Regions from separate parts of the Candidatus Pelagibacter sp. PS_11 genome, predicted to be linked through region 1. Evidence: riboswitches for the same ligand, from Rfam matches in the RefSeq annotation. Region 1 holds a riboswitch; the other holds the start of a gene.
The links. Region 1 has a riboswitch for glycine ahead of gcvT (glycine cleavage system aminomethyltransferase GcvT). Riboswitches for the same ligand answer to the same signal wherever they lie in the genome.
Positions count from the first base shown of each region.

Region 2: another riboswitch for glycine. It lies ahead of AC5SLT_RS00565 (malate synthase G); the one in region 1 lies ahead of gcvT (glycine cleavage system aminomethyltransferase GcvT).

Region 1 covers NZ_CM182075.1:887,494-895,263, reverse strand. Annotated here, with positions in the region: gene AC5SLT_RS04750 (LLM class flavin-dependent oxidoreductase) at 1-507, opposite strand, end outside; gene AC5SLT_RS04745 (maleate cis-trans isomerase family protein) at 672-1,418, shown strand; gene AC5SLT_RS04740 (YjbE family putative metal transport protein) at 1,415-2,029, opposite strand; gene AC5SLT_RS04735 (tetratricopeptide repeat protein) at 2,071-2,562, opposite strand; gene AC5SLT_RS04730 (5-oxoprolinase subunit PxpA) at 2,566-3,339, opposite strand; gene AC5SLT_RS04725 (5-oxoprolinase subunit B family protein) at 3,367-4,053, shown strand; gene AC5SLT_RS04720 (5-oxoprolinase subunit C family protein) at 4,046-4,999, shown strand; gene AC5SLT_RS04715 (DMT family transporter) at 4,986-5,867, shown strand; glycine riboswitch at 5,892-5,981, shown strand; gene gcvT (glycine cleavage system aminomethyltransferase GcvT) at 6,059-7,165, shown strand; gene gcvH (glycine cleavage system protein GcvH) at 7,162-7,542, shown strand; gene gcvP (aminomethyl-transferring glycine dehydrogenase) at 7,543-7,770, shown strand, end outside.
Region 2 covers NZ_CM182075.1:107,497-115,266, forward strand. Annotated here, with positions in the region: gene AC5SLT_RS00565 (malate synthase G) at 1-1,214, opposite strand, end outside; glycine riboswitch at 1,285-1,371, opposite strand; gene AC5SLT_RS00570 (acetyl-CoA carboxylase carboxyltransferase subunit alpha) at 1,463-2,569, shown strand; gene secA (preprotein translocase subunit SecA) at 2,564-5,128, opposite strand; gene argJ (bifunctional glutamate N-acetyltransferase/amino-acid acetyltransferase ArgJ) at 5,194-6,495, shown strand; gene AC5SLT_RS00585 (DUF1178 family protein) at 6,537-6,968, shown strand; gene ubiG (bifunctional 2-polyprenyl-6-hydroxyphenol methylase/3-demethylubiquinol 3-O-methyltransferase UbiG) at 6,965-7,687, opposite strand; gene AC5SLT_RS00595 (aspartate kinase) at 7,753-7,770, shown strand, end outside.

The sequences.
Region 1 (7,770 bases):
ATGTTGCCAATTAAATCCAGGTGTAGGGTAGTTATAAAATTCACCTTGGTGACTAAAAAATTTTTCAGTCCATGCTTTTTTCATTATGGTTAATGACTCATCAAACAATCTAAAATTTTTTGCCTGATCTTTTAAATCAGCCTCTTTGTTCATGTTGATAGCTTCTCTTCCATATATTCCTCTACCAATACCAACATCAACTCTTCCACCTGACAACTGGTCTAGTAAAGCAATGTCTTCTGCAAGACGGATAGGGTTATGAAATGTAATTACATTGCAAGCTTGACCAATTCTAATTTGTTTAGTTCTTGCGGCTGCATCCACACCCATCATTAAAGGATTTGTACAAGATTCCATTCCTTCATGATTAAAGTGATGTTCGGTATACCAAATAGAGTCCCAATTATTTTCATCACAGTAAGTAGTGATTTCTTGGGTTTCATTTAATAATTGATCGTATGGTTTATGGTTCCAGTTAGTAGTGTTACAAAAATATCCAAATTTCATTCAAACCCCCTTAAATAGTTAAATTTAAAGACGACTGATCCCACTTTCGTATTCTTTAGTGTTTAAACTTTAGTAACGACGAGTTATGTACGCTTTTTTCGAAACTTTATTTTAACTAGACTCTTTATTCAATATATATTTAATCCAAATATTACAGATAATTTATGAAATTAAACAAGGTTGAGCCAAAATACATTTCAAAATCGAACCCAAGAATTGGTCTTATAACGCTGGGTAGTGATTTTAGAATTGAAAAGGATTTTAATAACGTGATCTATGGAAGAGATATAGATCTCTATGTTAACCGGATTCATTGTTATAACCCTCTAACCAATGAAACATTAGCTAAAATGGCTGATGACATTACCGATGTTACGAAAGATATTTTACCAGATCAAAAAATAGATTGTGTTGCATATGGTTGTACGTCAGGGACAGTTGCTGCTGGGTATGATGTGATAAAAGATAAAGTAAATTTAGCTAAGCCTGAAGCAAAAGTGACAACTCCTATAACTTCTGCAATTAAAGCTTTAAATGTAATGGGTATTAATAAAATCTCTATCTTTACACCTTATACAAAGACAATAAACGACTCTGTAGTTAGTTACTTTGAAAAAGAAAACGTATGTGTTAATTCTTTAACTTATTTTGATATTGCATCTGATTTAGATATTGGAAAAGTTGATGAAGACTATTTATTTGAAGTTTTATCCAAAATAGATCTAGAAGATAGTGATGCATTATTTGTGTCTTGCACTGCATTGCCAGTCTTATCAATAATAGATCAACTTGAAAAAAAATTGAACAAGATAGTTTTATCAAGTAATCAAACATTAATTTGGGATACTTTAAACTTAATTGGAAATAAAGATCCGGTTGTTGGGTTTGGAAAAATTTTTGAAGTTAATTAGAAATATTGTTTAAAAGTTTCATTAATCGATAAGACACCATAATCATTTAATCCACCAATAATTAACTGAAGTGCTACTATTAAAATAAAACCAAGCCCTACATAGGCTATCCATAAGTTTTTTTGAATATAATTAGCTAAATAAGTAGCTAATGCTCCAGTTAATACTACAGATAAAACAAGACCAAATATCATGAAGCCAAAATGACCTTTTGCAGCACCAACTACCCCAATAACGTTATCAAAACTTATTGTAATATCTGCAAATAAAACTTTATAAATACTTTTTACAAATGAAGGTTCTGTTGATTTTTTTACTGGTGATTTAATCTTATTCTTCATTTCAACTAAATCTTTTCTTAAATCATTAACAATCCAAATTAGAAGTAGTCCACCTAAAATTTTAATATAATAAAATTCAAATAAGTAAGTAGCAAAAAGAGCAAAAATAATTTTAAAAACTAAAGCTCCAGCAACACCCCAGAGAATTATTTGCTTTCTATTTTTTGGTACAAAGTTAGCAGCAATCAATCCAATAATAATAGCATTATCAGCTGCTAAGATGATATCTATAAATATGATTTGAGTTAAAATTATGAATTCTTCGATCAAGATTTTTTTATAATATTAAATAATTATTTTAATTCAATGTTTTAATATTTAGACTTCTTTGATCCGTCGATAATTTCTTTTAGTTCCTCATATTCTTCACAATTACAAGATTTTAAAACTTCTAACCTTTCTTTAGCCATATCTATTCGGTTTGTAACCACATAAAGCTCACCAAGGTACTCATTTATTCCATTATGATTAGGTTCAATTTCTAGGCCTTGTAAGTAAAATTTTTCACCTCCTTCAAAATCTCCAAGTTTTCTAGTAGTAAAACCTAAATAATTTAAAGTATCTGCCTGTAGTGGTTTTTCATCATTAGATTTTAAAAGAAGCTTTTGTGCTTTAGCATATCTTTCTTGTGCTTTGTCAGTTTTTCCTTTTTTTTCATATTTCTTAGCTGAGTTAATCAAATTTTTTGCTTTTGTGTAGTCTGAAGCTTTAGGAGTAGAATCGCTATCACTGCTACTTCCTGCTGCAAATAAATTATTAGTGAGTGCTATAATTATTAGTAAAGTATAAATAAGTTTTTTCATATTTTAATTAAATTTATCCATTTTATTTAAAGGTTTTAGTTCTAAGCCATTATCAACTAAATTATCTCTGATAGATTTTGCAGTTGCCAATGAGCTTTCATTATCACCATGTATACAAACCGAGTCAATCTCACAAGGTATCTGTTTACCACTGAGACAATTTATTGCCTGATTTTTAACCATGCGCAACACATGGTTTTTTGCTAATTCAGGGTCAGTGATTAAAGCGTTTGGTTTACTTCTAGAAATTAAATTTCCATTATCTTCATAATTTCTATCTGCAAAAATTTCACAAGCTATTTTCAAACCATTTTTCTTAGCAGCAACTTCCATTTGCGAACCCGTTGGTACCAGATAAATAATATCCTTATTAAGCTCTTTTATTGCCACTGCTAGAGTTGTAGCTAATTCCAGGTCTTCACAAGCCATGTTATTAAGAGCCCCATGGGGTTTAATATGAGTAACATTTTCATTATATTTTTGAGCAATTTTTTGTAATATTTCATATTGGTCAAAAATTAGTTTTTTTATTTCTAAGGAGCTTAAATTCATTCTTTTTCTTCCAAAGTTTTCAGGATCTTTAAATGATGGATGGGCACCCAAACTAACACCATTTTTTTTTGAAATTTGAATAACCATCTCCATTGTTTGTTCATCACCTGCATGGTAACCACATGCAATGTTGGCAGAATTTACAATATTGAGTAATTCTGGATCATTCTCGATAGAATGAAACTTAGATTTTTCTCCTAAATCACAATTGATATTAATTTCCATACTCTTTACTCTCTAGTATAACATGGCATGGTTAAAAATATATCAAATCTTGGTGATGCGGCAGTATATTGTGATTTTGGATCAGAGGTTAATGAAAAAATAAATGCAAATGTCATAGATTATTTTCACCATATATCAAAATTAATAAAAGATAAAAAAATTGAAGGAATAATTAATTTAACACCCTCTTATAATAAATTAATCATTAATTTTGATTTATCTATAACCAACTATAAAAAAATCAAAAATTTTATAGAAGGTTTAACTATTAGTAGAGATATTAAAGATAATAATCAAAAAATTAGAATACCAGTTTGTTGTGATGATGAGTATGGACTAGATTTTTTGAGGCTAACTAAAAAATTAAATATAGATAAAGATAAAATATTAGAACTATATTTTGGTAAAGAATATTTTTGCTACATGACAGGATTTATTGCTGGTATGCCTTTTCTAGGAGATATTAATAAAGGTATCAGATGCGATAGATTGGAAACGCCAAGAGTAAAAGTTCCAAAAGGCTCTGTTGCCATAACCGAACAATTTACAAATATTTACACTTTTGAAAGCCCTGGTGGCTGGAATATTATCGGCAACACACCAAAAAAGGTTTTTGATAAATCAAATTTATTAGATCCAACCTTAATTAAACCAGGCAATAAAGTGATCTTTTATCAAATTTCTAAGGAGGAGTATCTAGACTGGAATGAGTAGTTCATATTTTGAAATTATAAGATCAGGAGTTAACACAACGATTCAGGATAGAGGAAGAAATCACATGTATTATGTGGGTATTACTGTAAGTGGGGCAATTGATCAAAGAAATTATAAACTAAGCAATAAGTTAGTTGGTAATAATTTAGATGAAGCTGTTATTGAATTTGCTTATCAGGGTCCACTTCTAAAATTAAAAAATGGTAAAATTAATCTTAGTGTTACTGGGGATGTGCTTTTCAAGATAATTAGAAAAAATTCAAACATTGAAAATGGTGTTTGTTATAAAAACTATATTTTAGAAGACGAAGATCAAATTGATTTAATATCAACAAAAAATACTGCTTATGGATATTTATCAATTAGTGGGGGTTTAGAATTGAACAAAACTTGGAATAGTTATTCTATAAATACCAAGGCGAATGTTGGTCCAAATAATGGAAAAAAATATTCTATAAAAGATAAAATTTTTATAAAAAATTCTGATTTTAAAAAAATTGAAGAAACAGAAATTAATTATAAAGAAGTTCCAGATAATATAATTAGAGTTATTAAGGGTACTAATTTTGATTATTTTTCAACAGAGGCTCAAAATAATTTTTTTAACAAAGAATTTTCAGTTACAAAATTAGCAGATAGAATGGGTATTAGACTAAGTGGTCCTAAGTTAGAAAACATTGTTAGCTCTAATATAAAATCTGAAGGTCTTGTAAAAGGAGTAATACAAGTACCTGCTGATGGAAACCCTATTGTTATGTTGTCTGATCACGGAACTATAGGTGGATATCCCAAAATAGGTGTTATTATTTCAGCAGACTTAGATCGAGTAGGTCAATTAACACCAGGCACTATTATAAATTTTAAGGAAGTAAGTCTTGAAGAAGCTCAGAATATATTTAAAGCATACACAGAAGATACAAATAAATATTTAAATGAATGTAATTAATAAAATTCCAGGTCCTATATTAGTTTTTATGGGAGCTTGCTGCTTAAGTTTTGGAGGCTTGATTGTTAAATCATTTGAAGGATCAACCTTATGGCAAATATTATTTTGGAGATCTTTATTTTTTTCGCTTACAGTCTTACTTTTTTTAATAATTACTTATAAAAAAAAATTATTTAAAGCGTTTTACGATTCGGGTTTACCAGGACTTATTGGTGGAGTTATTTTATCATTTGGTTTTTGTGGGTACGTCTTTGCGATGTATAATACAACTGTTGCCAATACTAATTTTATTATTTCGACACAAATACTCTTTTTAGCAATATTTGGTTATTTATTTTTAAAAGAAACAATTTCATCTATTACCTTAGCTTCAATTATTTTAGCAATTACGGGTGTCCTATTAATGGTAGGTAATTCTTTATCACCGGGAGAGATGTCTGGAAACTTAGCGGCTTTTAGCATGCCAATTACATTTGCAGTCTTAATTATAATTGTTAGAAAATTTCCTACAGTTGACATGGTGCCAGCTCAATTTATAGCTGGTGTGAGTTCATGCTTAATTGGATTTTTATTATCTGAGAAGCTTATGATTTCTTCACATGATATATTTTTAGGTTTTACAGCAGGTTTTTTCCAAGTAGGATTTGGTTTTATATTTATAACTATGGGTGCACGTAGTACACCATCTGCAATGGTTGGTATAATCATGCTATCCGAATCTGTGTTGGGGCCAATGTGGGCCTTTTTATTTGCAGCTGAACGACCTTCTTTATTTACTTTAATTGGAGGAGGAGTAATTCTTTTTGCTGTATTATTGCAATTTTACTCACTACTTTTTTCAAATAAAAAAGAAAAAATTATTAATTGACTCTGTTACATATCTGGTAGATTATTCTTATATACGGGAGAGATTACAAACAATCGTAGCGCCGAAGGAGCAACCACCCAGGAATCTCTCAGGCAAAAGGACCGTAACATATTAACTCTGGAAAGAGATTAAGTTCTCGCCGACGGAATAAAACTCTCAGGCAAACATACAGATGGGTATAGTAAGTTAATATGGATATTTTAAAAACCGCACTTTACAGTTTACATCAAAAGCATGGAGCTAAGTTTGTTCCATTTGCTGGATATCAAATGCCAATTCAATATTCTAAAGGAATTATTGAGGAACACAAAAGTACAAGAGAAAATGCAGGTATTTTTGATGTGTCCCATATGGGCCAGTTATTCATTAAAGGAGATGATAAGTTGGCAAAAGATCTTGAAAAAATTTTTCCAGCTGAATTGAGTAAGGCTAAATTAAATCAATCCAAATATAGTTTTTTAATGAATGATGAAGCAGGAATTTATGATGATTTAATTATCACAAAAGTTGAAGGTGGTTTTAACATTGTATTAAATGCTGCTTGTAAGAATACAGATTTTAAACTTTTAACTAAATTGTTAGAAGATAAGTATGAAATGATTTTAAGTGAAGAGCTATCGCTTATAGCAATTCAAGGTCCTAAAGCAGTCCAAATACTAGAAAAGATAATCAATGGAGTATCAGATCTAAAATTTATGAATGGTGATACGTTTAATTATCTTAAAGAAGATGTTTATATCACAAGATCAGGGTATACCGGTGAAGATGGATTTGAGATATCGATCAAAAATGAGAACGCAGAAGTGTTTGTGCAAAAACTCATAGATGAAGGGGCTAATTTAATTGGATTAGGTGCCAGAGATACCTTGAGACTGGAGGCGGGACTTTGTTTGTATGGTCATGACATGGATATTAATAAAAGCCCAGTAGAAGCAAATTTAAAATGGGCGATATCAAAAAATAGAATTTTTGAGGGTGGGTTTATTGGATGTGAAAAAATTAAATCTCAAATCGAGAAAGGAGTAAGCAAAATCCGCGTAGGTATTAAGCCAGAAGGAAGAATTATAGCCCGTGAAAAAACTTCAATATTTAGTGAGGATGATAAAAATATTGGGGAAATTACAAGTGGAACTTTTGGTCCAAGCGTTCAGGCCCCAGTTGCAATGGGTTATGTAGAAAATTCATTTTCTAAAATTGATACTAAGGTTTTTTTAGAAGTGAGAGGAAAAAAATATCCGGCAATAATAAGTAATTTGCCATTTTATAAAAAAAGTTATGTGAAAGGAGCTAGTAAATGAGTGAAGTAAAATATTCTAAAGAACACGAGTGGATAAAGCTAGATGGAGACACTGCTGTTGTAGGAATTACACAACATGCAACCGAAATGCTAGGAGATATTGTTTTCGTAGAGTTACCAGAAATAGGATCTTCTGTAGTTAAAGATGGCAATGCTGGAGTTGTAGAATCTACAAAGGCTGCAAGTGATATTTATACTCCTGTATCTGGAGAAATTATCGAAAATAACCAAGCCATTGTTGACGATCCTGCAAAAGTTAATTCTGATCCAGAAAATGAAGCATGGTTTTTTAAATTAAAAATTACTGATAAGTCTGAAATGGATTCATTAATGAATAAAGAAGAATACGAAAAATTTTCAAAAGAAAGTGGTAGTTAAATGTTAAAGAATGCTCAAAAAGATTTTATACAAAGACATATAGGTCCATCTATTGATGAACAAAATGTTATGCTTAAAGAGTTGGGATACCAAAATCTTGATGATTTAATAAAAGATACTGTACCAGAAAAAATTCTTCTTAAAGATGATTTAGATATTGGTGATCCAAATTCTGAATATAAAGCACTTAGAAAATTAAAAGATATTTCTAAAAAAAATAAGATTTAT
Region 2 (7,770 bases), 560 kb from region 1:
AATGAGGTTTCATCAGGGCCATGCATTTTTGGTTTAACAATATAAATGGAACCAGTTCTAGAATTACCTTTTTTTTTAATATCATGAAGGCAAGCTGCTGAAGTTATAAAGGCATCCATAATACCTTCTGGTATTTCAGAACCATCTTTTAAAGTGATTGCTGAGTTAGTCATAAGGTGTCCAACATTCCTTACCAATAATAAACTTCTTCCATGTAGCTTTAATCCTTTTCCATCTTTAGAAACATAACTTCTGTCGGGATTTAATTTACGCTCATAAGTCTTTCCATTTTTTTCAAAAGTTGATTTCAAATCACCTTTCATAAGTCCAAGCCAATTACGATAACAAATAACTTTGTCATCAGCATCTACTGCAGCAACACTATCTTCATTATCACAAATAGTTGAAACTGCAGCTTCAACAATAATATCACTAATTTTAGCAGGATCTTGTTGAGCGCTAAAAGCATTTGGGTCTATAATTATTTCTATATGAAGATTATTATTTTTTAAAATTATTGCTGATGGATCATTGGCCTCTCCTCTATGACCAATATATTTATCTTTATTTTTTAAAGATGATTTATTACTATCTTTTAATACTGTTAAAGAGCCATTATCAATTTTAAAGCCTGTAATATTATGCCATTCAAAATTTTCTAGAGGAAAATATTTTTCTAAAAAGTCTCTTCCATATTTTATAACCATTTCTCCTCTTAAAGGATCGTATCTTTGAGTGGCACTATCCTCAGATTGATCGATTACATCTGTACCATATAAACTGTCATATAAACTCATCCATCTAGCATTAGCTGCATTCAGTGCATACCTTTCATTCATGATTGGAACTACTAATTGAGGTCCAGCAATACTAGTTATTTCTTCATCAACATTATTTGTTTTGATCTTAAAATCAGGGCCTACTTCTTTTAAATAATCAATTTCTTTTAAAAATTTTTTATACTCCTCTAGATTGATTTCATTTCCTTTATTTGCAATATGCCAATCGTCTATTTTTTTTTGTAAATCTTCTCTTATTTTTAATAGCTCTTTATTTTTTGGGGCTAGCTCATGAACTACTTGGTCGAAGCCTTCCCAGAATTTTTCAGAAGAAATATTTGTATCTTTAAGCAGCTCTTCATTAACGAAGTTAAGCAATTTATTAGAAACTGATAGATTGTGTATTTTTGTATATTGTTCTTTCATAGCACCCATTTTACCCCATCTGTATTTTTGCCTGAGAGTTTTGCTCCATCGGCGAGATAAATCTCTTTCCAGAGTGTTATGTTTGTTATCGGTCCATTTGCCTGAGAGTTTCCGGGGTGGTTGCTCCTTCGGCGCTATTTAAAATAGTCTCTCCCGATATTGATTAAGACTATCTCTTAATAGAATTATGTCAAATATAAATTATTTGAAACATTTTATTGCCTTTTTTCTTAATTAATTAATAATTAAACAATCATATGAAAAATTATTTAAATTTTGAGACAGATATTAAAAACTTAGAGATAGAAATAGACAAACTTAAAGATCCTTATAATCAAGATGGTCTTTCAGAAGTAGATACCAAAAAAATATCTGAGTCTCAAAAAGAGATAGATAATAAGCTACAAGAAATTTACTCTAACTTAGACCCCTGGCAAACCACTCTAGTTGCAAGACATGAAGATAGACCTAAAGCAAAATTTTTTATTGATAATTTATTTGAAGATTTTATCCCATTGTCAGGTGATAGATATTATGGAGAAGACAAATCTGTATTAGCAGGATTTGCAAAATTTGATGAAAAATCTGTCTTAGTTATTGGCCAAGAAAAAGGGGACAGCCTTGAAAGTAGAATTGAAAGAAATTTTGGAATGATGAGACCTGAAGGTTACAGAAAAACAATTAGATTAATGAAATTAGCAAATAAATTTAACATTCCGATAATTTCTTTTATAGACACACCCGGAGCCTACCCTGGTGTAGGAGCAGAAGAAAGAGGTCAAGCAGAGGCAATTGCAAAATCAATTGAGTGCTGCATGTCTTTAAACGTCCCAACTCTTGCAATTGTTATTGGAGAAGGTGGATCAGGAGGGGCAATAGCACTTGCTTCATCTAACAAGGTAATCATGTTAGAAAATGCAATTTACTCAGTAATATCTCCAGAGGGCTGTGCCACCATTTTATGGAGAGACCCTAAAAGAACTTTAGAAGCAGCAAAAGCTATGAAATTGTCTTCAAAAGACCTTTTAGAACTAAAAGTAATTGATGAAATTATTCCAGAGCCAATTGGTGGTGCCCACAGAGATAGAGACCTAATATTAGATAACGTAAGAAAATCGATTGAAAAAAATTTGAATGAATTTTTTAACATGAGTGGAGAAGAAATTTTTAATCATAGAAAAAATAAATTTTTAACTATTGGAAGATCTAAAGGTTTCGTAAATCAACTAGACGATCTAAGTACACTCAGCATGAAAGAGAGTAAGGTTAATTTATTTATTAAAAACTTCTTTAAATCAAAGTTAAATTTAGCAGTTTTATTTGGAGTAATAGTTTTATTGGGCTATTTTATATTTTCTTTATAAGGCCCCACAACAGTTTTTAAACTTTTTACCTGTAGCTTCACATTTCTCATTTCTTGAAATTTTTTCATTTTTTCTTTTTATTAGTAAACATTTTGGATCGTTAGATGTTTCTTTTTTTAATGGTCTTGAAATACTTTCACTAGGTTCTTGAACTATTTTTAAATTTATTAAAATTGTAACAAAATCCATTTTCAATTTATTCAATAAGTTTTCGAAAAGAAAAAAGGCTTCTTTTTTATACTCAACTAATGGATCTCTTTGACCATAAGATCTTAGGCCAATAACTTGTCTTAGTTGTTCAAGATATTGAATATGTGACTTCCAGTTTAAATCTATACACTGAAGAAAAATTCTTTTTTCAACTTCTTTTGCTTTTTCTTCATCCAACATTTTAATTCTTTCATTTCTTGCTTCTAAAAATTTAGAATTAATTTTATTTTTGAACTCTTCATCTTTTAATTCAGTAACATTTTTAAATTCATTATCATCAACACTTTTTCCTAGTAAAGTTTTTAACTGATTGTTAAATTCATTATTTTTAGTTGTTGATAGTTTCTGTGTTTTTAAGGTGATTAGATGACTAATAATTTCAGATAAGAATTCATCTGAATAATCAAAAACTTTTTCACTGTTCATCACACCATTTCTTTGAGAGAATATTACATGTCTTTGATCATTTAACACGTCATCAAATTTTAATAAATTTTTTCTTATATCAAAATTTCTAGCCTCAACTTTTTGTTGCGCCCTCTCAAGTGCTTTATTAATCCAAGGGTGATCAATACTTTCTCCATCTTTTAAGCCTAATTTTTGAAGAATATTATTCATAGATTCTGAACCAAAAATTCTCATTAAGTCATCTTCTAAACTAACATAAAAAATTGAACTTCCTTCATCGCCCTGTCTACCAGCTCTTCCTCTGGCTTGGTTATCAACCCTTCTAGACTCCATTCTTTCTGTACCAATAACAAATAGTCCACCAAGTGATTTTATTTTATTTTTACTTTCTAAAAGTTCATCATCAGGTTGACTTCCTTTTTTTCCACCTAACTGGATATCAACACCTCTACCCGAGATACTTGTTGTGATTATAACTGAATTCATTTTTCCAGCATTTGCAATGATTTCAGCTTCATTTTCATGATTTTTTGCATTTAAAACTACATGTTTAATTTTTTCATCATTAAGTAATTTTGAATAAATTTCTGATTTATTAATGCTAGAAGTGAAAACCAATATAGGCTGACCTTGCTGGTGACACTCTAGAACTTTTTCAATGATGGCTTTATTTTTTTCTTCTTCAGTTCTAAAAATTTGATCATTCCAATCTTTTCTAATCATTTCTTTATTCGTAGGAATGATAACCACAATTAAATTATATATTTCATAAAACTCCTGAGATTCAGTTGCTGCAGTTCCAGTACATCCTGAAATTTTATTATAGAGCTTGAAGTAATTTTGATAAGTTATTGATGCTAGAGTTTGATTTTCAGCTTGAACATCTATTCTTTCTTTGGCTTCAAGTGCTTGGTGTAAGCCATCTCCAAATCTTCTTCCCTCTAATATTCTACCAGTAAGTTCGTCAATAATTTTTAATGTTCCATCTTTAACAATATAATCCCTTCCTTTTTCAAATAGATGATGAGCTCTTAAAGATTGATTTACATGATGAACTAAACTTAAGTTTTCAGGGTCATAAAAGTTATTATTTTTTAGAATTCCAGCATCAGAGAATATTTTTTCTACTTTATTTATTCCCTCATTGGTAAGCAATATATTTTTATCTTTTTCATCAATCTCATAATGCTCTGGTAATAATCTTTTTATAAGTTTGTCAATCGCAAGATATTGTTCTGTTTTATCTTCAGCCGCTCCCGATATTACAAGTGGCGTTCTAGCCTCATCAATTAAACAAGAATCTATTTCATCGACAATAGTATAAACATGTCCTCTTTGAACCATTTGTTCTTTTGAAAATTTCATATTATCTCTAAGATAATCAAACCCTAATTCACTATTAGTTGCATATGTAATATCAAAATTATAATTTTTTTTTCTCTCAAGATCATCTTGGTCATTATTTATAAAACCAAAAGTTAATCCTAAAAATTTATATATCTCCCCCATTTCTTGGGAGTCTCTTTTTGCAAGATAGTCATTTACAGTAACTATATGTACCCCTTTTTCTGTCAGAGCATTTAAATAAGCAGCTAGACTTATTGTTAAAGTTTTACCTTCACCAGTTCTCATTTCTGCAATTTTGCCTTCGTGAAGCACAACACCTCCAAGTATTTGAACATCATGATGCCTCTCATTTCTTGTTCTCTTAGAAGCCTCCCTCACAAGCGCAAAAGCTTCAGGCAATAGGGTGTCTAAATTTTCACCATTTTTAAGTCTATCTTTCAATTCTGTAGTTTTTTTAGGAAAGTCTTCGTCACTAAGGTTTTTAACAGAAGCTTCTAAGGAGTTAACTTTTACAACTATTTTGTTTATTCTATCGAGCTCTTTTTGATTGCTAGATTTAATAAACTTTGTGATAAAATTTAAGGGATTAAGCATTTAATTTTCTGGTATATAATTAATTATAACTTTTAATATAAGTATTAAATAAATATTTTAAACACATGCCAATAAACGTTAAAAACTTTATAAACTCACTAAATTTAAAGTCAAAAAATAGTAACTTTCAAGATTTAGAACATCTAGATGGAGTTTCAATATCCACAGTTTGTGCAAATTTATACAGCAAACCTAGGGATGATTTGGTTATGTTTTATTTTAGAGACGGGGCAAACTATGCGTCTGTTTATACACAATCAAAAATAGTTTCAGAGAACATTAAGTGGAATTTAAATATTAAAAGTAAAAAAATAAGCTCTCTGATTATTAATACTAGAAATGCTAATGCATTTACAGGATCAGATGGTTACCAAGGTTTAAAAGAAATAGCAGAAGAAGCAGCATTACAATTAACAAAAAAACAAACTGAAGATGAAGATTTTCCAAAGAAGATATCATCAAATCAAGTTCTTTTTGGATGCACAGGGACAATTGGAGAAAAATATCCAACTGAAAAAATTAAAAAGAACATTCCAGAATTAATCAAAAAAATTAAATATACACAAAATAAATTTACCTGGATGAAAGCTGCATTAGGCATAATGACAACAGACCTACAGCCAAAAATTTCTATGGAGGAATGCAAAATAGGAAATAAAAATGTTAAGATTTATGGGATTGCCAAAGGATCAGGAATGATTTTTCCAAACATGGCGACCACATTAGGTTATGTTTTTACAGATGCAGATCTTTCAAACGATATTTTAAACAAACTATTAAAGAAAAATATTAATACAACTTTTAATGCAATTAGTTGCGATGGCGATACTAGTACTAATGATATGGTTTCTATTTTTTCAACAGGAAAAGTAAAAAACTCAATCATTAATAATATTAATGATAAAAAGATATTTAGTTTTGATAAAGCACTGCATTCAGTATTATTAAATTTGTCAAAAAGAGTGGTTAAGGATGGTGAAGGAGCTACTAAATTTATTACAATCAATATAGTTAAATCAAAAAGTGAGAAAGAAGCAAGAGTAATAGCTTTTTCTATTGCGAATTCAAATCTTGTTAAAACAGCCATCGCAGGAGAAGATCCAAATTGGGGTAGAATAATAATGGCCATAGGAAAATCTGGAGTGAAAATAGATTTAAAAAAATTAGCAATAAACTTTGGTGGTATTAAGATTATAGAAAAAGGACAAATTTTTAAATATTACAAAGAAAATGAAGTGGCTAACTATATGAAAAGTCAATCAATAGATATTTCAGTAAATTTAAATATGGGATCAAAAAGTTTTACTGCTTACACAATGGATTTAACAAAAAAATATATTGAGATTAATGCTGATTATAGAAGCTAATTTGATATTGAATTAACTTTATTAATTATTAACTATAAACCATGATCAAATACAAGCTCATATGTAAAGATTGTGAAACTACTTTTGATAGTTGGTTTTCATCGTCTAAGGAATATGAAAAACTTAAAAAGAAAAAATTCTTAAATTGTCATTTTTGTAATTCTTTAAATGTTGGAAAGGGTTTGATGTCTCCTAATGTGAGTACTTCAAAAAATATTTTAACAGACATTGATTCATCCAGTGAAAAATATAAAGAAATAAAAAAAACAATTTATAAATATCAAGAATTTATAAAAAAAAATTTTGAATATGTGGGAGAAAATTTTGCTTATGAGGCAAGGTCTCTACATTATAAAGACAAAAAAAAAGCCAAAGGTATTTATGGTACCGCAACAAAAAAAGATCTTAACGAATTAAAGGAAGAGGGTATAAAAGCAGAAATACTGCCTTGGATAAAAGATACTACGAACTAATTTTTTATAAATTTTGTAATATAATTAACAGAAGTATCATTTGTTACTTTCCAGCTATTATCTAATATATTAAAATTCATTCCATCTAATTTTTTAAGAGATAGATTGTTTTTTTTACTTATATCTATTAGCTCACTAGGTTTAACAAATTTTTCCCAATCATGTGTTCCAATTGGAAGCCATTTTAAAATATATTCAGCACCCACTATTGCAAATACATAAGATTTTAATGTTTTGTTAAGAGTTGCGATAAACATTATTCCATTTTTTTTCAATAATTTTGAACTTTCTTTAATAAAAAAGTCTATATCATTAACATGTTCAACTATTTCCATGTTCAAAATTACATCAAATTTTTTTTTATCTTTTAACATCTCTGGAGATGCAACTTTATAGTCAATCTTAAGTTTATTTTTTTTTGCATGAAATTTTGCAACTTCAATATTTTTCTTTGATGCATCAATGCCAACAACACTTGCTCCTAGTCTGCACATTGGTTCAGATAATAACCCTCCACCACAACCAATATCAAGTAATTTAATATTTTTTAACGGCTTATCAGATGATCTAATTTTAAAATCTTTGATAATATTTTCTTTTATATATCTAATTCTTATTGGATTAAAATTATGCAATGGTTTGAATTTACCATTAGGATCCCACCATTCTTCAGCAATTTTGGAAAATTTCTCAATTTCTTTTTTATTTATTGAATTCATAATAGATAACTTGTGGACATAACAATTAAGATGTATTTTATCAAATATAAATTACAAAATTATCAATGAAAACTGTTGTATTA